Regions from separate parts of the Mycobacterium sp. B14F4 genome, predicted to be linked through region 2. Evidence: predicted binding sites of a transcription regulator. Region 2 holds the regulator's gene; each other region holds the start of a gene.
What was found. The regulator LexA, encoded in region 2, represses DNA repair genes until DNA is damaged. The targets are predictions, from matches to a motif close to CGAACANNTGTTCG.
Positions count from the first base shown of each region.

Region 1 (7,170 bases), on a different contig from region 2:
GCACGGTCGACAATGCAGGGCCGACTAGCGTTTCGCCCCCGGTGACCGGCTTGATGAGCAGGCAGGACAGGTTGGCGAGCAGGTGCGAGCGTTCGGTGCTGATGCCGCCCCAGTACAGCGGCGCGCTGGCCAACAGCGGCCGTTCGCCAACCAGACGCTCGGCAAGCTCCGGCAGGAACCGAAGCAGCCCGGGGCTTTCCAGGATGCCGCTGCCGAGCGTGTTGACGACGGTGACCGCGCCCCGGCGCAGCACCTCGACGAGGCCGACGACGCCGAGGCGGGAGTCGGCACGCAGGTCGAGCGGGTCGGCGTACTCGGCGTCCACTCGGCGCAGCACGACGTCGACGCGCTTCAGCGTGCCCATCGAGCGCATCCACAACTTGCCGTCGCGCACCACCAGGTCGGCGCTCTCGACCAGCGGGAAGCCCAGCATGCTCGCCAGGTAGGCCTGGTCGAACGCGGTTTCGGAGAAGATGCCGGGGCTGAGCACCACCACCATGGGTTCCTCGGCCGACTCCGGGGCGGCGTCGATGAGCGCCAACCGCAGGGCCTGTGCCCACGGCGATGCGGGTCGCGGCCCGATCCGCTCGTAGAGGTCGGGCACGGCGTGGGCGACGACGCGCCGGTCGGCAAGCGCATACCCGGCGCCCGACGGCGCCTGCGTCCAGTCGGCGTTGACGCGGAAGGCCCCGTCGGCGGCGCGACTGATGTCGCAGCCGTGCAGGAACAGTTGGTGGCGGCCGGGAATCTGGACGCCGCGCGCGGCGCGCACGTAGCCGGGATGGGCGAACAACAACGGTGCCGGCAGCACGCCGCTGGTCACCGACACCTGCGGCCCGTACAGGTCGGCGAGGACGGCGTCGAGCAACCGGGACCGCTGCAGCAGTCCGGATTCCAGGATGTCCCAGTCGGTGGCAGAGATGACCAATGGCAGCGAATCGAGATGCCACGGACCGGGCTCGGCGGCGCCGTCGACCGTCTGCCCGAGCACCGAGCCGTGCCTGCCGACCTCGACGTAGGTGATGCCGTCGTTGTCGACCAGGTTGCGCACCACCGCGCGCAGCTGGTCCAATCCGGCGCGGCCGCGGTTGCCGACGCATTCGGCGACTTCGTGCCACGCCGGCCGGACATCGCCTGCCGCGTCGACGAATTCGTCGTACCCGCTGCCCGCGCCCGGACGCACGTCGAACAGCGCCTGCTGGGTGCGCGCGGCGCGGTACCGGGCCAGCAGGTCGTCGAAGTCGGGCGCGCTCGGCGCGGGCAGTGCCATCAGTGCAGAACGGTACGCACTCGCCGCCGTGAACCCATCCGCAGATCCCACCACAGCGGTTGAGGGCGCGCAGCGCGTCTCCTACCGGGTGCCATGGAGCCGATACACCCACAACACGAGCACACCGGCGATCGTGATGCCGACGAGGTTGACGACGAGTTGGGCAGCCGACTGCGCCGCGATCCGCCAGTCCCCCACCGTCGCGGCGACGACCGCGAAGCCGGCCGCGGGCACCGTCGTGACCGAGATGAAAACCCCGACCAGCGCCGCCGACTTCGACGACACCAGCGACAACATCCCGGCCGCACCGGCGAGCAGCGCGACGACGAACGAGAACGGCCCGACCCGGAAGATGAAATCGACCTCGCTCAGCGAGCTCGTCGTCTCCAAGGTGACCCATCCGAGGGCTTCGAAAATCAAGGTGAACAAGGCGGTTACGGCCATGGCCGCCGGAAAGCCGATCAGCAACGCCAGCGCCGCGCGGCGCGCCAGGTACATCCGCCTCCGCACCAGCGCCACCGCCAGCGCCGCCAGCGGGCCGAACTCAGGACCGACGACCATCGCGCCCACCACCGTGACGGGTGAATCGGTGACAACGCCGACCGCGGCGATGAGGCAGGCGATGCACAGGAAAGCCAGGAAGGTGACGTTGAGCGTGGACTCCTCGCGGGTGCGGACGGCAAGCTCGTCCCACACGACGGCGTCGGCGGGATCGCCTTCGGCCCTGTCCTCGGCGCGGTAGGCCCTGGCGGACAACACGGTGTCGACGAAGTCGAGGGTGATCGCCCCGCGCTCCTTGACCTGCAGGCCCTTCAACGCCTCGACGATGTCGTTCGCGGACTCGCGGGCGATGTCGGAGGTGATCTCGTCACCCGAGGGTTCGATCGCCGCGTCGCGGTGCACGACGATGTGGGTGGCGCCCGGGTTGTCCCGCAACACGCCGATGACGTCGTCGCGCAGGTCCGTCGGCGCGATCACCCGCAAATGCAGCACAGCGGCACCCTAGCCTCGCTCTTTGGTGGGTGTGGGCTGTTGGCACGGCTTTGTCCACGGACCGCGGACGAAACCGCACTGCCGCGGATTCGAAATCCCTTGCGACACTCTGGCTTCAGCAGTCACAAAGCCCGACCGATCTGTCGGAGCATCGAACTAGTGTTCGGGTATGTCGTTCGAACGGATCAGCAAGCGGGTGGCGGACATGTCCGACGACTTCGCCGAGCTGATGGCCGAGTCGCTCGACTCGCTGAGCACCGCCGAGCTGTTGAAGCTGACGGCGCAGTGGGAGGCGTTCACCCGTAGGCAGGCAACGCTGGGTCATCGGTTGGTCGCCAATCTCGAGCGTGCGCCCCTGGCCGAGATCGGTGAGAGCAGCGCCGCCAAGGCACTGTCCTTCATGCTGCGAATCGATAAGGACGAAGCCACGCGGCGGGTCAAGGAGGCGCGTGATCTCGCCCCGCGGCGGACGATGACGGGTGAGGTGCTCGAACCGGCGCTCACCGGTACGGCGGCTGCGCAGGAGCGAGGCGACATCGGCGGCGAGCACGTGAAGGTCATCCGGCTCTTCCTGAAGAAGCTGCCCATGCGCGTGAGTTACGACGAACGCGAGGCCGCCGAAGCCCAACTGGCGCAGATCGCCTGCACCTTGACGCCCGAGGAGCTTCGGAAGGCGGCGGATCGACTGGCGGCGCTACTCGACCAGGACGGTGAGTACTCCGACGTCGACCGGGCCAATCGCCGCTACCTACTCATCGGCAAGCAACAGCCCGACGGCATGAGCGATCTTCGCGGGCGTCTGGACCCGCAAGGGCGTGCGGTCCTCGAGTCGGTGTTGGCCAAGCTCGGCGCTCCCGGCATGTGCAACCCGGAAGACGAGTCGCCCTGCATCGACGGCGAGCCGTCGGCGGATTCGGTGGCCAAAGACCTGCGCTCCACAGGCCAGCGCAACCACGACGCGCTGACCGCCATGGGCCGGGCGCTCTTGGCCTCGGGGGCGCTCGGCAGCCACAACGGCCTGCCGGTGACCGTGGTCATCACCACCACGCTTCAAGAGTTGGAGTCGGGAACCGGGCATGCCGTGACCGGTGGCGGGACCCTGATCCCGATGACCGAGGTGATCCGTCAGGCGACAGCCGCGCACCACTACCTCGCGGTGTTCGACAAGCACACCGAGGAACCGTTGTACCTCGGCCGAGCGAAACGGCTGGCGACGAAAGCGCAGCGAATAGTTTTGTACGCCAAGGACCGCGGCTGTACCCGGCCGGGCTGCACCGCACCCGCCTACCACTCGCAGGTCCACCACGCGGTCGCCGACTGGAAAGACGACGGACAAACCAACATCACCGACCTGACTTTGGCCTGCGGGCCGGACAACCGCCGCGTCAAGCGCGGTGGCTGGCGAACCCGAAAACGCAAGGACGGCCGCACCGAATGGCTGCCGCCGCCACAACTGGACACCGGCCAGGCGCGGGTGAACAACTATCACCATCCGCAGCGCTATCTGGTACCCCACGACGACACCGAAGATCCGGACGGCCGCGCGAGCTAGCCGCGCTTGACCAGGCGCACCGTCAGCTCGTCGGGCGGCACGTGATGCCCCTCGGCGCAGCGGATCTCCACCGTGGCCTCGGCGCCGCAGCCCCTGTGCGCCAGGCGTAGCGGGGTGCGGTTCGGCAGATGGCGTCGGCCCCACTCGAACATCGCCCAAACCACCGGCATGAAGTCACGGCCCGCCTCGGTGAGCACGTACTCGTCGCGGCTGCGCTGACCGGGCTCCTGATATGGCCGCCGCTCCAGCAGCCCGGCGTCCACCAAGTCCGAGAGACGTGCTGCCGCGGCGGCTTTGGTGACGCCGACCCGCTTCCAGAAGTCGTCGAACCGGGTGGTGCCGTAGTAGGCCTCACGCATGATCAGCATCGCCGACTTGGTGCCCAGCACCGCCATCGTCTTCTCGATCGGGCACTCACCCGCCGCCGACCAGGCATCCCGGTCCGCGAGCCTGCCCTCCAGGAGTGTCATGGATGTCACTGTACCCCTGAGTTGTTTCCTCTATACCTAGCTGGTATAGCTGAGTATACAAAGTAATACTCAGCGACGAGTTCACACAGGAGGCAGCGATGAGCGGATACGGACGGAACGCGGTCATCGTCGGGGCGGTCCGCACCCCGATCGGCAAGGGCAAGGCCGGCGGCGCACTGCACGACGTGCTCCCCGTCGATCTGCTCGGGCACAGTCTCACCGAGCTCGTCGCCAGGACCGGCATCGACCCGGCCCGGATCGACGATGTCATCGCCGGCGCGGTCACCCAGGTCGGCGACCAGGCCGTCAACATCGCCCGCAACGCCGTGCTCGGCGCCGGCTTCCCGGAGACGGTGCCCGGCACCACCATCGACCGGCAGTGCGGCAGCAGCCAGCAGGCCGTCCACTTCGCCGCCCAGGGGGTGATCTCCGGCGCCTACGACATCGTGGTCGCCGCGGGCGTCGAGTCGATGTCGCGCACACCGATGGGCTCGAGCGTGCTACCGGGAAGCGACCCGTTCGGCGCGATGGCGCAGCGCTACCCCGAAGGCCTTGTCCCGCAAGGCATCAGCGCCGAGCTGATCGCGGCCAAGTGGGGGTTCTCCCGACAACAGCTCGACGAGTTCTCCGCCTCGAGCCACGAGAAGGCGGCCGCCGCAACCAAAGAGGGCCGGTTCGACAACGAACTGATCCCGATCGCCGGACTGACCACCGACGAGATCATCCGGCCCGGCACGACGGTCGACACGCTCGCCGCGCTGAAACCGGCGTTCTACAACCCGGCCTACGAGCAGCGCTTCCCTCAGATCGGTTGGAGCATCACCCCGGGCAACTCCTCGCCGCTATCCGACGGGAGCGCGGCGGTGCTGATCACCACGAGCGAAGTCGCCGCGAAGCTGGGTCTGCGACCGCTCGCCCGGATCCACTCGATGACCGTGGTCGGGTCCGACCCGCTCTACATGCTGACCGGCGTCATCCCCGCGACCGCGAAGGTCTTGGCGCGCGCCGGGCTGACCCTGGCTGATATCGACCTGTTCGAGGTGAACGAGGCCTTCGCTCCGGTGGTGCTGGCGTGGGCCCACGACACGGGGGCGGATCTGGCCAAGACCAACGTCAACGGCGGCGCGATCGCGATCGGTCACCCGCTGGGCGCCAGCGGGGCGCGCCTCATGACGACGATGGTCAACGCCCTGGAGCAGCGCGGCGGCCGGTACGCACTGCAGACGATGTGCGAGGGCGGCGGCATGGCCAACGCCACGATCATCGAGCGCCTCTAGTTCAGCGATTTCGCGAGCTCGAACAGCGGGATGATCCGGCTGGTCTTGCTCTGGTACTCACCGAACACCGGCGCGAGCTCGACCAGCAGCGGGTAGAGCGCGTCGCGTTCGGCGGTCGGCAACTCGCGGGCCTCCACGTCATAGGCCGACGTGCCCACCTCGACGTGCGCCCGCGGGTTGGCCCGCAGGTTGTGCACCCACGCCGGATCCGTGTTGGCGCCGGCGTACGAGCCGATGACGATCGTCCTGCCCTCGATGGTGAAGTAGGCCAGCGGCGAGATCCGCTGCTGACCGGTCTTGGCGCCGGTGGTGTGCAGCAACAGCAGGTCGGCGCCCTCGAACGGGCCACCGACCTTGCCGCCGTTGGCGCGGAACTCGTCGACGATGGCGGCGTTGAAGGACTTGATGTCGGGTATCTCGGTCACTTTCCATCCAGCCATCGGTTGCCCGCGCGTATTCCGGGTGCCACATAATCGACATCCATGCGGGTGATCGTCACGGGCGGCAACAGCGGCGTAGGCAAGGCGACGGCGGCGGCACTGGCGTCCGTCGGCCACACCGTGGTGATCGCGTGCCGCGATGTGAGGAAGGCCGAGCAGGCCGCCGCCGAGATGACCGGCGATGTCGAGGTGAGCGCTCTCGATCTGGCCGACCTCGCCAGCGTGCGAGCGTTCGCCGACTCGGTGAGTTCCGTTGACATGCTGGTGAACAACGCCGGCGTGATGGGTATGCCGCTGACCCGCACAGCCGACGGGTTCGAAGCGCACATGGGCATCAACCACCTTGGCCACTTCGCGTTGACCTGTCTGCTCGCGGACCGCATCACCGACCGGGTGATCTCCGTGGCCAGCGCGACGTACCTGTACTGCCGCATCCACCTCGACGACCTCAACTGGCACCGGCGCCGGTACTCGAAATGGCTGGCCTACGGCGAGTCCAAGCTGGCCAACCTGCTGTTCGTCACCGAACTGGCCCGCCGCGGCGTACGCGCCTACGCATCGGATCCCGGCGCCACCGACACCGACATCACCCGGTCGATGGGCATGGGCGAGCACCGACGGATGCGACGGCTGCTGCACACTCCTGCCCAGGGCGCCCGGGCCAGCCTGCAGGCGGCCACCACCGATCTGCCCAGCGGCACCTATTTCGCGCCGCGGTTCAACCAGTTCGGCCCTCCGAAGGTGACGACGTTGCGGCCCAAGGCAACCGACCCGGTGACGGCGCAGGGGTTGTGGGCGCTGTCGGCGGAATTGACCGGCTGCGACTGGCGTTAGCCGTCGGCCTTCGGCTTGGCGTCGATACCGGACTCCTTGCGCTGCAGTGACGTGATGTCAGCCGCGACTGGCCGGGGGCAGCGTCGGCGCGACAGGCGCCGGTGAGGAGGTTGCCGGGACCGGCGTCAGTGTCTGCCCCGGCAGATTGAACCCCGGCGGCAGATTGAAACCTGGCCGGATCTCGGCGGGTTCGGCGGGTGGCGCCTGGCAGTCGTAGGTGTTGTCGTTCCAGGTTCCGCCCGCTTCTACGCAGCAGGTCGCAGCGTGGGTGAAGAACTCGTCCTCGTCCAAACCCTGCCCGTAGCCCTTCTGGTAACACTCGTCGTATGCGCCG
Region 1 is NZ_JBDPMF010000007.1:14,247-21,416, reverse strand. Features, by position in the region: partial or broken gene ABGB19_RS19145 (circularly permuted type 2 ATP-grasp protein) at 1-1,270, opposite strand, end outside; gene ABGB19_RS19140 (DUF389 domain-containing protein) at 1,352-2,263, opposite strand; gene ABGB19_RS19135 (HNH endonuclease signature motif containing protein) at 2,433-3,815, shown strand; gene ABGB19_RS19130 (helix-turn-helix domain-containing protein) at 3,812-4,285, opposite strand; gene ABGB19_RS19125 (thiolase family protein) at 4,384-5,562, shown strand; gene ABGB19_RS19120 (nitroreductase family deazaflavin-dependent oxidoreductase) at 5,559-5,987, opposite strand; gene ABGB19_RS19115 (SDR family NAD(P)-dependent oxidoreductase) at 6,045-6,836, shown strand; gene ABGB19_RS19110 (hypothetical protein) at 6,894-7,170, opposite strand, start outside.
Region 1: a site for LexA is predicted at 2,416-2,429, ahead of ABGB19_RS19135 (HNH endonuclease signature motif containing protein). Genes of this name have one in related genera too.

Region 2 (7,170 bases):
TCGGGCGACGGCATGGGTTGAGCAGCAACGGGAACGCAACGTGCGCGACACTAGTTGTCACTGGTACGGACGTAACCGTTCTGGCACCACGGCGAGGAGGCAGACAGATGGCTGACAACGCTGGTCACCCCGAGCAGCACTACCAGCCCGAGCAGTCCGGCATGTACGAGCTGGAGTTCCCCGCGCCGCAGCTGGCGTCGTCCGACGGTCGTGGTCCGGTGCTGATCCACGCGTTGGAAGGGTTCTCCGACGCCGGCCACGCCATCCGGCTGGCCGCCCAGCACCTGAGGAACACCCTCGACACCGAACTGGTGGCGTCCTTCGCCATCGACGAGCTGCTGGACTACCGCTCACGGCGCCCGCTGATGACCTTCAAGACCGACCACTTCACGCAGTACGAGGATCCCGAGCTCAACCTCTATGCGCTGCGCGACAGTGTGGGCACGCCATTCCTGCTGCTCGCCGGACTGGAGCCGGACCTGCGCTGGGAGCGGTTCATCACCGCGGTGCGGTTGCTGGCCGAGCGGCTCGGGGTGCGCCGAACCATCGGCATGGGCACCATCCCGATGGCGGTGCCGCATACCCGCCCGATCACGATGACGGCGCACGCCAACGACAAGGAGCTGATCGCCGACCACACGCCGTGGGTGGGCGAGGTGCAGGTGCCCGGCAGCGCGTCGAACCTGCTCGAGTACCGGATGTCGCAGCACGGGCACGAGGTCGTCGGGTTCACCGTGCACGTCCCGCACTACCTGGCGCAGACGGACTATCCCGCGGCCGCCGAAGCTCTGCTGGCCGAGGTGGCGCGCAATGGCTCGCTGCAGATCCCGCTCGACGCGCTGGTGGAGGCGGGCGCAGAGGTGTTGACGAAGATCAACGAGCAGGTCGACGCCAGTGCCGAGGTCGCCCAGGTGGTCGCCGCGCTGGAGCGCCAGTACGACGCCTTCGTCGCCGCCCAGGAGAACCGGTCGTTGCTGGCCAGCGACGAGAACCTGCCCAGCGGCGAGGAACTGGGCGCCGAGTTCGAACGGTTCCTGGCCCAGCAGGCCAAGGACAAGAACAAGGACCGGTTCTCCGACGGCGACGACAACCGGTAACTCCCCCGCCGGCCGTCCTCGCGAGACGTACACCAGGGCCGTGGTGGGCCTCGGAATCACGACCCCCGTGTAGCTCTCGCGAACGCGGGGAAGCTCGGCGTCGAGAATTCGCGCGATTCGCGAAGGCCAGCTAAGTTGTCGCAATGGCAGCGCGAAAGCCCAACCTGCGCCCCGTGCGACAACTCACCCCGTCGTTGCAGTTCCGCACGATTCACGGGTACCGGCGCGCGTACCGGGTGGCGGGTTCCGGTCCGGCGATTCTGCTGATCCACGGCATCGGGGACAACTCCACGACGTGGGAGACGGTGCAGTCGAAACTGGCCCAGCGGTTCACAGTCATCGCCCCCGACCTGCTGGGCCACGGCAAGTCCGACAAACCCCGCGCGGACTACTCCGTGGCCGCGTACGCGAACGGGATGCGTGACCTGCTCAGCGTGCTCGACATCGACCGGGTGACGGTGATCGGTCACTCCCTCGGCGGTGGGGTGGCGATGCAGTTCGCCTACCAGTTTCCCCAGCTGGTCGACCGGCTCGTGCTGGTCGGCGCCGGCGGGGTCACCAGGGAGGTCAACATCGCCCTGCGCTTCGCCTCGCTGCCGATGGGTAGCGAGGCGCTGGCGCTGCTGCGTATCCCCTTCGTGTTGCCTGCGCTGCAGATGGTGGGCCGCGCGACCGGCGGGCTGTTCGGGTCCAGCGGCCTGGGCCGCGACATCCCCCAAATGCTGCGGATCCTGGCCGATCTGCCCGAGCCGACGGCGAACTCGGCGTTCGCCCGCACGCTGCGGGCAGTGGTCGACTGGCGCGGTCAGGTGGTGACCATGCTGGACCGCTGTTATCTGACGCAATCGGTTCCGGTGCAATTGATCTGGGGCACCCGCGACTCGGTGATCCCGGTGAGCCACGCCCGCATGGCGCACGCGGCGATGCCCGGCTCACGGCTGGAGATCTTCGACGGCTCCGGCCATTTCCCGTTCCACGACGATCCCGACCGCTTCGTCGAGGTGGTGGAGAAGTTCATCGACTCGACCGAACCCGCCGAGCACGACCAGGACTACCTGCGCGGGTTGCTGCGCGCGGGCGTCACCGAGGGCGCGATCAGCGGCTCGGTTGACACGCGGGTCGCGGTGCTCGACGCGATGGGCCACGACGAGCGCAGCGCCACCTGACACCGACGCCCCTGACATCGGGCCCACCGCCGCATCGGGCACACGAAGTAGCATCGGCGGCATGGCTATCGACGTGACGGTGTTGCGTGTCTTCACCGACCCTGGCGGCAACCACGGAAACCCCCTCGGCGTCATCGACGCCAGCACCGTGGACTCCGATGACCGCCAGCGCATAGCCGCCGAATTGGGTTACAGCGAAACAATTTTCGTTGACCTCCCGGCCCCAGGCACCAGTACCGCGCATGCCCGCATCCACACGCCCGTCGTCGAGCTGCCCTTCGCGGGTCATCCGACCGTGGGCGCATCGTGGTGGCTGCGCGAACGCGGCACGCCGATTCATACGCTGCGCGTGCCCGCAGGTGTCGTGCAGGTGGGCTACTCCGACGGATTGACATCGGTGAGCGCGCGCGCGGAGTGGGCGCCAGAATTCGCCATCCACGACCTGGCCTCGACCGACGAGCTGTTCGCCGCTGACCCCGACGACTATTCCGACGACATCAACCACTACCTGTGGACGTGGACCGACCGGGACCGGGGCGTCATCCGATCGCGGATGTTCGCGACCGATCTCGGCGTGCCCGAGGACGAGGCCACCGGTGCCGCGGCCGTGCGCATCACCGAGTACCTCAGCCGAGACCTCACCATCGTTCAGGGCAAGGGGTCCTACATCCACAGCGAGTGGAGTCCCGAAGGCTGGGTGCGCATCGCCGGTCGCGTCGTCAACGACGGCGCCAAGCAGATCGACTGACAAGCGGCGGTGCGCCGCGCAGCTCAGTTCGGCGCCGGCTGTGGCGACGCGCGGTGCTCTCGAAGCGCCTCGATCTCGCGTTCGAAGTCTTCGGCCGAGGTGAACCCGCGGTAGACGGAGGCGAAGCGGAGATAGGCCACCTCGTCGAGATCGCGCAGTGGGCCCAGTATCGCAAGGCCGACCTCGTGGCTGGGCACCTCTGGCGACCCCGCGGCCCGCACGGCGTCCTCCACCTGTTGAGCGAGCAGGTTCAACGCGTCGTCGTCGACCTGCCTGCCCTGGCACGCCCGCCGCACGCCCTTGATGACCTTCTCCCGGCTGAACGGCTCGGTCACGCCGCTGCGCTTGACCACCGCCAGCACGGCGGTCTCCACCGTGGTGAATCGCCTACCGCATTCGGGGCAAGAGCGCCGGCGTCGGATCGCCTGGCCCTCATCGGTTTCGCGGGAGTCGACCACGCGCGAATCTGGATGACGACAGAACGGACAGTGCATCACCGCTCCTTCGCCGCGCCAACATCCGACCAACTCGAACGTCTTCGAGCCTACCTGCGCGGACTGCCGACAGCCCAGGCCCGGGCTGATTGGCACGTGTGCGGCCGACCTGTCGGTGAACATGATTGTGCAGCTGAGCTTTCCGCACCACCAGCGCGGTCAGCCGACGGGCGCGATGAGGGTCTGGCCGGCGTCGAGGGCGGCGGAGTCGAGCCGGTTGAGCTCGCGGATCCGGTCCGCAACCTCGCCGACCGGCGCTTCAGGTGCCACCCGCTGCGCGACCTGGTGCAGCGTCTCACCGCTCTGCACCTGGACCACGGCGAGCCGGTCCGGGACCGCGGCGGGCGTACTGCCGACGACTCCGCCGAACTGGGCCACCAGGCCCAGCCACACGGTGATGCCGGCGGCGATGAGCGCGAGGATCACCGTCGTGCCCGGCGTGATCGGCCGGCGCCGGTGCGATGCGCGCGACATCAGCACCCCCGCGCCCCGGTGGCGCATCGGTGCGCCGCCCGGCCGCTGCGACCGCGGCCGACGGGCGCTCACCGGCCGACGCACCGGCCTGACCTGGGGCGCTGCCTCAAAATCCCGGGTGTCGAGGATCGTCATCTTCCTGCCTCCTAGTCCGCTGCTTTCGCTCTTGTGTTCGAACATACTCGATCATGTGTTCGATTGATAGAACATGTGATCGAACTGTTGCGAACCATAGAACACCCCACCGACAAAAAATCCCGCCGCTTCTCCGCCGTCCTGCGGGGGGCGACACGCGTCGAACACATGTTTGATTAATCGGTCGCAGCGAGCTACATTCGGCGCCATGGACGACAGCAGCGATACCCCGGCCAGCACCGGCGGGAGCCGTGCACTCGACCCGGGTCTCACGGAGCGCCAGCGCACCATCCTCGAGGTCATCCGCGCATCGGTCACCAGCCGCGGCTATCCCCCGAGCATCAGGGAGATCGGCGACGCGGTCGGCCTGACGTCGACCTCATCGGTGGCGCATCAGCTGCGCACACTCGAGCGCAAAGGCTATCTGCGCCGGGATCCCAACCGTCCGCGAGCGGTTGATGTGCGTGGCTCCGACGAGACCCTGACGCCGATCGTCGCCACCGACGTCGCCGGTTCCGACGCGCTACCGGAGCCCACGTTCGTCCCGGTGCTGGGCCGCATCGCGGCCGGCGGGCCCATCCTCGCCGAGGAGGCCGTCGAGGACGTCTTCCCGCTGCCCCGCGAACTCGTCGGCGAGGGCTCGCTGTTCCTGCTCAAGGTGGTGGGCGACTCGATGGTCGACGCGGCGATCTGCGACGGCGACTGGGTGGTGGTGCGTCAGCAGAACGTCGCGGACAACGGTGACATCGTGGCGGCGATGATCGACGGCGAGGCGACGGTCAAGACGTTCAAGCGCACACGCGGTCAGGTGTGGCTGATGCCGCACAACCCGGCGTTCGACCCGATACCCGGCAACGACGCCGCCGTGCTCGGAAAGGTCGTCACCGTCATCCGCAAGATCTAGTCGCCGCGGACGAAACCGTTCGTTACCGCGAATTCCTCGCTGGCGAACCAAATTTCGGCTTGAGCATCCTCGTAGCCGAGGCCACCCGGCGCCCAGTACCGCCCGGACTGAGTGTCGGCCTTGATCGGATAGCCCTCCGGCGCCTCTGTCGCGTCCCCCGTCGGCAAGCGGAACGACGTGCGACCCAACTCCGGTTCGTCGTCGATCTCGATGCGCGCATGCCTGCCGGTGTCGGTGAGCGGATCGCGATCAGGCGTCGGCTCGGCGATGCTCGCCACCCGCGTCGGTGCGGTGTCGACGGTATCGGGATCCTCGTCGGGGTTCTCGTCGTGGTTCTCGTCGTGGTCCCGGGCTTCCGCGTGCGCCTCGTCCTCACCGCTTCGCGGCGCTTCCCAGGGACTGGTCGGAGCCGCGGGCGCCGACAGCGCTTCGAGTCCCTCGCTCGCGTACCGATCGCCGAACATCGCCGCGGAGTAGTCGTCGGCCGTCGTCGGTGTCTCCCTCGCTCCGACCGCGCTGTACACGCGTTCGACGTCGCTGCCGAACCCATCGTCGAAGCGCTCGCTCCGGAAGGGATCGTCGTCGTACGCGCGGCGGTCGTCGCCACCGCCGCCACGCCTGCTGCGCATCGTCGCGAACACCACCAGGCCGATGAGCACGAGCACCGGCACCACCGCGAGCAGCCACCACCAGCTCGGCTCAAACCAGCCGCCGTCGGAGTCGGAAGCCTGCGGGGCCGCGGGCGGTTCGGGCGCCTCCTGCGCGGGCACCTGCAGGTCGGACAGCTGGCCGGCGAGATTGGCCGGCTCCGTGGTGAACTCACCGGTCGACCGGTCCCAGTTGAGCACGCCTCCGCTGAACCGCTGAGTGACGACGCCGCCGTCCTCGGTCTGGTCGGCCATCGGCGCCCCGAGCGGACCTTTGGCCCGGTCCAACTTGTCCCAGGCGGCGTTCATAGCCCCGCGCACGATCACCGCGCCGTAGTCGGGCGTCCAGAAGATGACCGGCTTGTCCTCGGCGGCGAACGTGGTCATCCGGCTCTCGGTGGCCAGGCCTCCGTCGACCTCGCTGGTGGTCGGGAAGCCGAGATCACCCTCCGGCCCGCCGACGCTCTCGTACTTGGCGAGCACCTGCCCGGTGACCACCCGGGCGCCGGTGGCCGGGCTGTAGAAGATCTTGCCGCCGGCGAAGTTCTGCCCCAGCCCGTCCTTGCCGATGGGATACGACCCGCCCTCGGCGGCGCCGAGCGGGCCCAGCGGGCCGCCTGCCGCGCGGCGCGCCGCTTTGATGGCGGAGTCCGGGTCGTCCGGCACCGCGAGGCCGGCGAGCTGACCGGCCAGGTCCGGCGGCACCGTGGTGAAGGTCTTGTCGCGCATGTTGTACGACAGCTCGCCGCCGGTGAACTTCTGGGTGACGACGTCGCCCCGGTAGGTCTCGTCGCCGGCGGGCACGCCGAGGGTGCCCGATGACCCGCCGAGCTTGTCCCACGCCGCGTTGATCGCCCCGCGCACGACGCGCGCACCGGTGCCGGGGGTCCAGAAGATGACGGGCTTGTCGGCCGCGCTGAGTGTGGTGTTGCGGCTGTCCGGAGCCCGGCCGGGTCCCTCGTCGATGGTCGGGAAACCGAGGTCGCTGTCGGCCGGACCGCCCAGCGACTCGTACTTCTCCAGGATCGCGCCCTGCATGAAGTGGGCCCCGGTCGCCGGGGTGAAGAACATCTTGCCGCCGGTGTAGTTCTGCGCGAAGCCCTCGCCGGCCTTGTACACCTCGCCCTGCTTGGGCCCGAGCGGTCCGCCGGGGCCGCCACTGGCGTCGTACGCCGCGGTGATGGCGGCATTCGCGTCGGCTTCCGGCTGTGCCGCCGCGACAGGCACCACCAGCAGGGCCGCCGCAATCGCCAGCAGACCGGTCGCCATCCGGCTCATCACCGTCGTGCGCCGGGTGTCACGCCCGCTCATTCGCCCTCCCGCGGTCGGCACGAAATTCCGTGGAGTTTCCCGCGCCCGTCAACTGTCCGCCAGCAGAAGTCAATAACCAACGAACACGGTTGAATCTTTGGAGAGAAAATACCCGCCGCCGCGGCGGATGTCGGCGATAACCCTCGCGCCGCGCCGATCAAGGCCGATTAGACACCCATGCTGCGGCCGATGAT
Region 2 is NZ_JBDPMF010000001.1:871,998-879,167, reverse strand. Features, by position in the region: gene ABGB19_RS04370 (PAC2 family protein) at 108-1,097, shown strand; gene ABGB19_RS04365 (alpha/beta hydrolase) at 1,241-2,263, shown strand; gene ABGB19_RS04360 (PhzF family phenazine biosynthesis protein) at 2,325-3,011, shown strand; gene nrdR (transcriptional regulator NrdR) at 3,035-3,505, opposite strand; gene ABGB19_RS04350 (LysM peptidoglycan-binding domain-containing protein) at 3,665-4,114, opposite strand; gene lexA (transcriptional repressor LexA) at 4,323-5,018, shown strand; gene ABGB19_RS04340 (hypothetical protein) at 5,015-6,976, opposite strand; gene ABGB19_RS04335 (acyl-CoA dehydrogenase family protein) at 7,144-7,170, opposite strand, start outside.

Region 3 (7,170 bases), on a different contig from region 2:
CGAGACCACCGAGGAGGTGAACAGGACCTTGCCGCTACCCCGCTTCGCCATGTTGCGCAGCACCAGCTTGGCCAGATGGGTCGTCGAACGCACGTTGAGGTCGACGATGTTGAGGTCCTCGTCGAGTTTTCGCTCGACGAACGGCCCGGCGCCGCCGGTGCCCGCGTTGAGGGCGACGGCATCCAGCGGGCGTCCGCTGTCGGTGGCGTTGCTGTAGAGGCGCTCGACCTCGTCGGGCTTGCGCAGGTCCACCTGAACGGCGCGGACGTCGGTGCCGCCCGCGGCGAGCTTGTCGGCGGCGGCATGGATACCGTCGTCGTCTGCCGCCACGATCAGGTCGTATCCGTCGTCGGCGAAGAGCCTGGCCAGTTCGAAACCGATCCCGCTCGAGGCGCCGGTGACGAGAGCTAATGGTCGTCCTTGGGGCATGGTGGCGGGCTACCCGACCCGGCCGCGGTCAAACGCTCGACTCGTCGACGGGACTGTCGTCGGGCAGCAGGTACCGCTGCGGATGGTGATAGTTGTTGACCCTCGCCTGGCCGTTGTCCAGCAGCGGTGGCGGGATCCATTCGGTGCGGCCATCCTTGCGTTTTCGGGTTCGCCAGCCGCCGCGCTTGACGCGGCGGTTGTCCGCCCCGCATGCCAGGGTCAGATCCGTGATGTCGGTTTGTCCGTCGTCGGCCCAGTCGGCCACGGCGTGGTGCACCTGCGAGTGATACGCCGGTGCGGTACAGCCGGGCCGGGTGCAGCCACGGTCCTTGGCGTACAGCACAATTCGCTGGGCTTTCGATGCCAGCCGTCTTGCCCGGCCGAGGTACAGCGGTTCTTCGGTGTGGTCCTTGTACACCAGCAGATAGTGGTGTGCGGCCGACGCCTGCCTGATCACCTCTGTCATCGGGATCAGCGTGCCGCCACCGCTGACGGCGTGGCCCCTGCCCGATTCCAACTCCGCGAGAGTGGTGGTGATGACCATGGTGACCGGCAGGCCGTTGTGGCTGCCCAGCGCGCCCGAGGCCAGCAGCGCACGGCCCATCGCGGTCAGCGCGTCGTGGTTGCGCTGTCCCGTCGACCGCAGGTCCCTGGAAACCGAATCCGCCGACGGCTCGCCGTCCACGCAGGGGTTTTCGTCCTCCGGATTGCACATCCCCGGCGCGCCGAGCTTCGCCAACACCGCGTCGAGCACGGCGCGGCCCTGTGGGTCAAGCCGGCCCCGCACGTCGCTCATCCCGTCGGGCTGTTGCTTGCCGATGGTCAGGTAGCGACGATTGGCACGGTCGACATCGCTGTACTCACCGTCCTGGTCGAGCAGGGTCGCGAGCCGAGTCGCCGCCTCGCGCAATTCTTCCGGGGTCAGCGTGCAGGCGATCTGGGCCAACTGCGCTTCGGCGGCTTCGCGCTCGTCGAAGCCGACCCGGCTGGGCAGCTCCTTCAAGAACCGCCGGATGACGCGGACATGTTCGTCCCCGATTTCGCCGCGCTGCTGCGCGGCCGCGGTGCCCACCAGAATCGGTTCGAGCACCTCACCCGTCATCGTCCGCCGCGGCGCCAGGTCGCGGGCCTCCTTGACCCGCCGACCGGCTTCATTCGAGGAGATGCGCAGAAGAAAAGACAGTGCCTTGGCGGCGCTGCTCTCGCCGATCTCGGCCAGGGGCGCCTGCTCGAGATTGGCGACCAGCCGATGACCCAGCGTTGCCTGCTTGCGGGTAAACGTCTCCCACTGCGCCATGAGCTTCAACAGCTCGGCGGTGCTCAACGAGTCGAACGATTCAGCCTGCAGCGCGGCGAACTCGTCGGACATATCCGCGATCCGCTTGCTGATCCGTTCGAACGACATACTCGAACACTAGTTCGATGCACCGACAAAACAGGTCGCGGTTGTGACTGGTGAAACCAAAGTGGCGCAAGGGATTCCAGGGCCTCAAGGGCCGACGATTGACTTGCCCACCACCGAACGGCAACGCAGCAGGACGCGCGATCAGCCGTCGCTGCCGCGCTGCCGTCGGGGCTACCTCCGGTTCCGCCGCTTCCACCCGGCGAGCCGCAGCTTGTTGAGCAGATCCAGGACTGAGACGCGCGGTACCGAACCGCGAGCGCAGAAGCCGTCTAAGCTTCGGTCTCCTTCGCCAATGCGATCAATGCGGCCCGCACCAAATCCGGCCGCTCGTCGATGACGAAGTGGCTCGCGTCGACGAGTTCGAGCCGGTAGTCGTCGGCGTCGGCCGTCTCGGCCGCCGCCAGCGACGGGTGAACGGCGGCGTCGCCGGTCCCGAACAGGCACCGGATCGGCACGGTGGCGTGTGGTGGCTTGGGCCCGCGGGCGGCGGCGGGCAATTCACGAAGCAGGAACGTGCGGTAGGTGTCCCGGGCCGTGCGGGCGACGAGCGGATCGCGGAACCGGTCGGCATAGACCCGCGCGGTCGACGGGTCCATCGCCGACGCCGAGTTGAAGGCGCGCACGAGGAAATCGGTGCGCCGTTGCAACGGTACGCCGATGGTGGCCAGCACGACCTGGTACCAGAACCGCCACAGGTGCGGCGCCAGCATCCCCGGGCTCACCCACGGGTGCGCCATGTTCATCACGAGGTAGCCGTCGAACCGCTGCGCCGCGGACAGCAGCATGCGATAACCGACGTACCCGCCCCAATCGTGGCCGACCAGCAGCACCCGGTCCAGACCGAGCGCGTCGAGCAGGGCGAGCACGTCGGCCGCGACGTCGTCCTTCGCCCACCGGTGCGGTGCCGGTCCGGACCACCCGTATCCGGGCAGGTCGGGTGCGATGATCCGCATTCCCGCCGGCGGGTCGGCCAACAGGTCGCGATACACCCAGTGGTGTTGCGGCCAGCCGTGCAGCGCCACCACGGGTCGTCCATCGGCCCGGCCGGCCTCGGTGACGTGGAAGCGCACCCCGCGGGCCTCGACGAAGGACCGTCGCGCACCCTCGATTGGCGGCGGACCGGCAGTCATAAACTGACTATAGAGACCGGCCGTCGCGCTACCGTGCCGGTATGGCCGGTTACCGAGAGCTGTTCGACGCCAGCATCGCCGATCCCACCTCCTTCTGGGCGGACGCCGCGGAAGTGGTGACCTGGATCCGCGAACCGCAGCGGATTCTCGACGACTCCAATCCGCCGTTCTACCGCTGGTATCCCGACGGCGAACTCAACACATGCGCGAACGCGCTGGACCGCCATGTCGAGGGCGGCCGGGCCGATCAGCCCGCGTTGATCTACGACTCCCCCGTCACCGGCACGCAACGCACCTATAGCTATCGCGAATTACTCGACGCGACAGCACGATTCGCCGGTGGGCTGCGTGCGCTCGGGGTCGACAAGGGCGACCGCGTGGTGATCTACATGCCGATGATCCCCGAGGCCGTCATCGCCATGCTCGCGTGCGCGCGGCTCGGGGCGGTGCACTCGGTGGTGTTCGGCGGATTCGCCGCACACGAACTCGCGGCGCGCATCGACGACGCGCGTCCCAGCGTGGTCGTGTCCGCGTCCTGCGGCATCGAACCGACCCGGACCGTGGACTACAAGCCGATGCTGGACGCGGCGCTCAAGATGGCCGAGCATCCCCCGCGCAACTGCGTCATCGTGCAGCGCGACAGGCACCGCTGCGAGCTGACGCCGGACCGCGACATCGACTGGCAGGACCTCACCGGCGCAGCACCCGTCGACCCGGTCCCCGTCGCGGCCACCGATCCGCTCTACGTGCTCTACACGTCGGGCACCACGGGCAAGCCCAAGGGCATCGTGCGCGACAACGGCGGGCATGCGGTGGCGCTCCTGTGGAGCATGCGCAATATCTACGACATCGCTCCCGGCGAGGTGTTCTGGGCGGCATCGGATGTCGGCTGGGTGGTCGGCCACTCGTACATCGTCTACGCGCCGCTGTTGTTGGGCGCCACGACGGTGCTCTACGAGGGCAAGCCGATCGGGACGCCGGATCCCGGCGCGTTCTGGCGGGTCGTGTCCGAACACCGGGTCAAGGCGCTGTTCTCCGCGCCGACCGCGCTGCGCGCGATCCGCAAGGAGGACCCCGACGGCTCGCACATCGGCCGCTACGACCTGTCGGCGATGAAGTATCTCTTCCAGGCCGGCGAGCGGCTCGACCCAGACACCTACGCGTGGGCGGCGCAGAAGCTCGGCATCCCGGTGGTCGACCACTGGTGGCAGACGGAGACCGGGTGGGCGATCGCGGCCAATCCCATGGGCCTGGACCCGCTGCCGATCAAAGCCGGGTCGCCGACGGTTCCGATGCCCGGCTACGACGTGCGGATCCTGCACGTCGACGGCTCACCCTGCGCGCCGGGCGAGGAAGGCGCGATCTGCATCCGGTTGCCGCTGCCGCCGGGCACCCTGCCGACGCTGTGGGGCGACGACGACCGCTACGAGGCCTCGTATCTGTGCGAGCACCCCGGGTACTACCTCACCGGCGACGGCGGCTATCTCGACGAGGACGGCTACCTGTTCGTCATGGGCCGCATCGACGACGTGATCAACGTGGCCGGGCACCGGCTGTCGACCGGCTCGATCGAAGCCGTGCTCGCGACCCATCCGGCCGTCGCCGAATGCGCCGTCATCGGGGTGGCCGACGAGATCAAAGGTCAGGTCCCGCGCGGCCTGGTGGTCCTGAAGGCGGGTGCGTCTGCGGAGGGCCTCGCCGACGAGCTGGTCGCCTTGGTCCGCAACGAGATCGGGGCCGTCGCCTGCCTGAGGCAGGTCGACATCGTCTCCGCCCTGCCGAAGACCCGCTCCGGCAAGATACTGCGCAAGGCCATGCGGGGCATCGCCCACGGAAAGGACGAGCCCGTCCCGTCGACCATCGAGGACCCGGCGGTGCTCGACGCGCTCAAACCCGTTCTGCAGCAGTGACTATGCTGCCGCGCGGTACCGGATGCCTGGTGACGACGCCCGCATAGTAGGCAACGTAGAGACGACCGCCGTCTGGGCTGACGGCCACACACGACGGTCGGGCGCCGACGGCGATCGTGTCGACGAGTTCGCCGGTCGCGATATCGAAGACGTCGACGCGGTCCTCGTCGACGAGGTAGGCACGGTCCCCGTCGCGGCCGAGCACCAGCTGTGTCGGCGACCCGCCAACCACGAACGAGCTGACGATCGTGGGTGACTCCGCATCGATGAGATGAACTACACCACCGGATCCGGGATGCCACGCCAACACGACGATCCCGCGCGGCGAGACCGCGATATCGCGAACCGGGTTACCGATCGCGACAGAGTCGAGCGGCATCGCCTCGTCGCCGTCGATGACAACCAGCTCACCATCGAACGCGTTCGACACCGCGGCGTACAGACGGCGACCGTCCAGGCTCACCCTCAGGGCGTTGATGGTGCTCGTCGCATCGGCGGCGAACGGAATCGATCCGATGTCGTCGGCGGTGGTGTCGACGACCGCGATGTCGACACCGTCGCGGCCGGACCGCGCCACGAAGACCACCTTGCCGTCCGGGTGCACGGTGAGTGCGGTGACGCTGGCTCCGACTTCGGCGAGCGGGTACGACGCGACCACGTCACCGGTTCCGGTGTCGACCGCCGCCAGCGAATCGAAGCCGACGGACGAGACGCCGACGTAGGCACGGTTCTCGCGCATTCCGACCACGAACGGCTCACCGTCGAAGACGGCCCCACCGATGACGGATGCCGTGTCTGCGGCAATGAACGACAGGCTGTGATCGGCCGGATTGGTCGCCACCAGTAGATCTGCGTCGGCCGCCAGATCGCCGATGGGACCGCGGCCGACGGCGGTGACGGCAGTGAGGACGCCGGCGGTCATCGCGACCTTGTCCGCAGCAGGAGAGTCCCCGAACTCATTCCTCGATCCGACCACTTCGCAGACCGGGACAGCAGGGGCGCATGCCCCGAGCCATAGGGGCAAAGGTCCCACGCCGCGACGAAACCCCCTGATATGCCCGTATCGGCATATGTTCGGATTCAGCCGTTACAACAGACCCGTTACAACAGAGGAGTTGGCTGCGATGCGTAAAGCTGCGAAGGCCGAGGCGGGCTGCAACTGTCACTGCCACAAGTGCGACCAGGGCCACCACTGCGGCAATCCGCCGAACTGCAGCATCAAGAAATAGCCGGCAACCAGCGTTTGTTCCCCGATTCCCCGGGTAGCCCCCGCTCACCCTCGAGGGAAAGGAACAACGATGGTCAGCGCTCATCAGCCGGGCCCCAACGCGCGCGCCCGGTACAGCACAGCCCTACAGAAGGCCGCACTCGCCGTCGGCGCGGTCTTCCTGCTCGTCGGCATCCTGGGCTTCATCCCCGGGATCACCACCGACTACGGCACCATGAAATTCGCTGGCTATGAATCGGGCGCCCACCTGCTCGGCATCTTCCACGTGTCGATCCTGCACAACGTCGTGCACCTGCTGTTCGGCATCGCCGGGTTGTTGATGGCGCGCACGTTCAGCGCGGCCAGGGCGTACCTGATCGGTGGCGGCGCCATCTACCTGGTGCTGTTCCTCTACGGCCTGGTGATCGACCGCGACAGCGCAGCCAACTTCGTCCCGGTCAACATGGCCGACAACTGGCTGCACCTGGCGCTGGCGATCGGGATGATCGGATTGGGCGTGGCGCTGTCACGCAGCGCGGTCCACGCCCACAGGCCGGTCAACGGCGACCGTCGCTGACCGATTAGCTCGCCCGGAGCCGGGGTATCACCTGCCAGTCCGTCAATAACTGGCCGGGACGGAGGCGACACCCGTGGCGAGCACCCCGAAGTACATGGCCGTGCAGGGGGCGGCGCTTCTCGTCGGCGCCGCCCTGGTCGTGCTGGGTGTCCTTGGTTTCATCCCCGGCATCACCTCCGACTACGACCGCCTGGGCTGGGCCGAGCCCGACTCCGGCGCCCGGCTGTTCGGCACGATCACGGTGTCGGTGGTGCACAACGTCGTCAACATCCTGATCGGCGGCATCGGCTTCTGGATGGCGCGCACCTACGCCGCCGCGCGGGCGTACTTCCTCGGCGGCGGGCTGGTGTACCTCGCGCTGTGGGTGTACGGGCTCACGATCGCGCACGTCAACGACTGGCTGCACCTCGGCCTGAGCATCGTGATGGTGCTGCTCGGCCTGACGCTGGCCGGTCAGCACGATCCGACCAAGCGGCGCAGACGGATTCGGGCCTGACTCGGCGGCCGTCGGT
Region 3 is NZ_JBDPMF010000002.1:192,148-199,317, forward strand. Features, by position in the region: gene ABGB19_RS06070 (SDR family NAD(P)-dependent oxidoreductase) at 1-429, opposite strand, end outside; gene ABGB19_RS06075 (HNH endonuclease signature motif containing protein) at 458-1,834, opposite strand; gene ABGB19_RS06080 (alpha/beta hydrolase) at 2,104-2,964, opposite strand; gene ABGB19_RS06085 (propionyl-CoA synthetase) at 3,006-4,874, shown strand; gene ABGB19_RS06090 (YncE family protein) at 4,852-5,796, opposite strand; gene ABGB19_RS06095 (DUF4383 domain-containing protein) at 6,173-6,658, shown strand; gene ABGB19_RS06100 (DUF4383 domain-containing protein) at 6,732-7,154, shown strand.
Region 3: a site for LexA is predicted at 1,838-1,851, ahead of ABGB19_RS06075 (HNH endonuclease signature motif containing protein). Genes of this name have one in related genera too.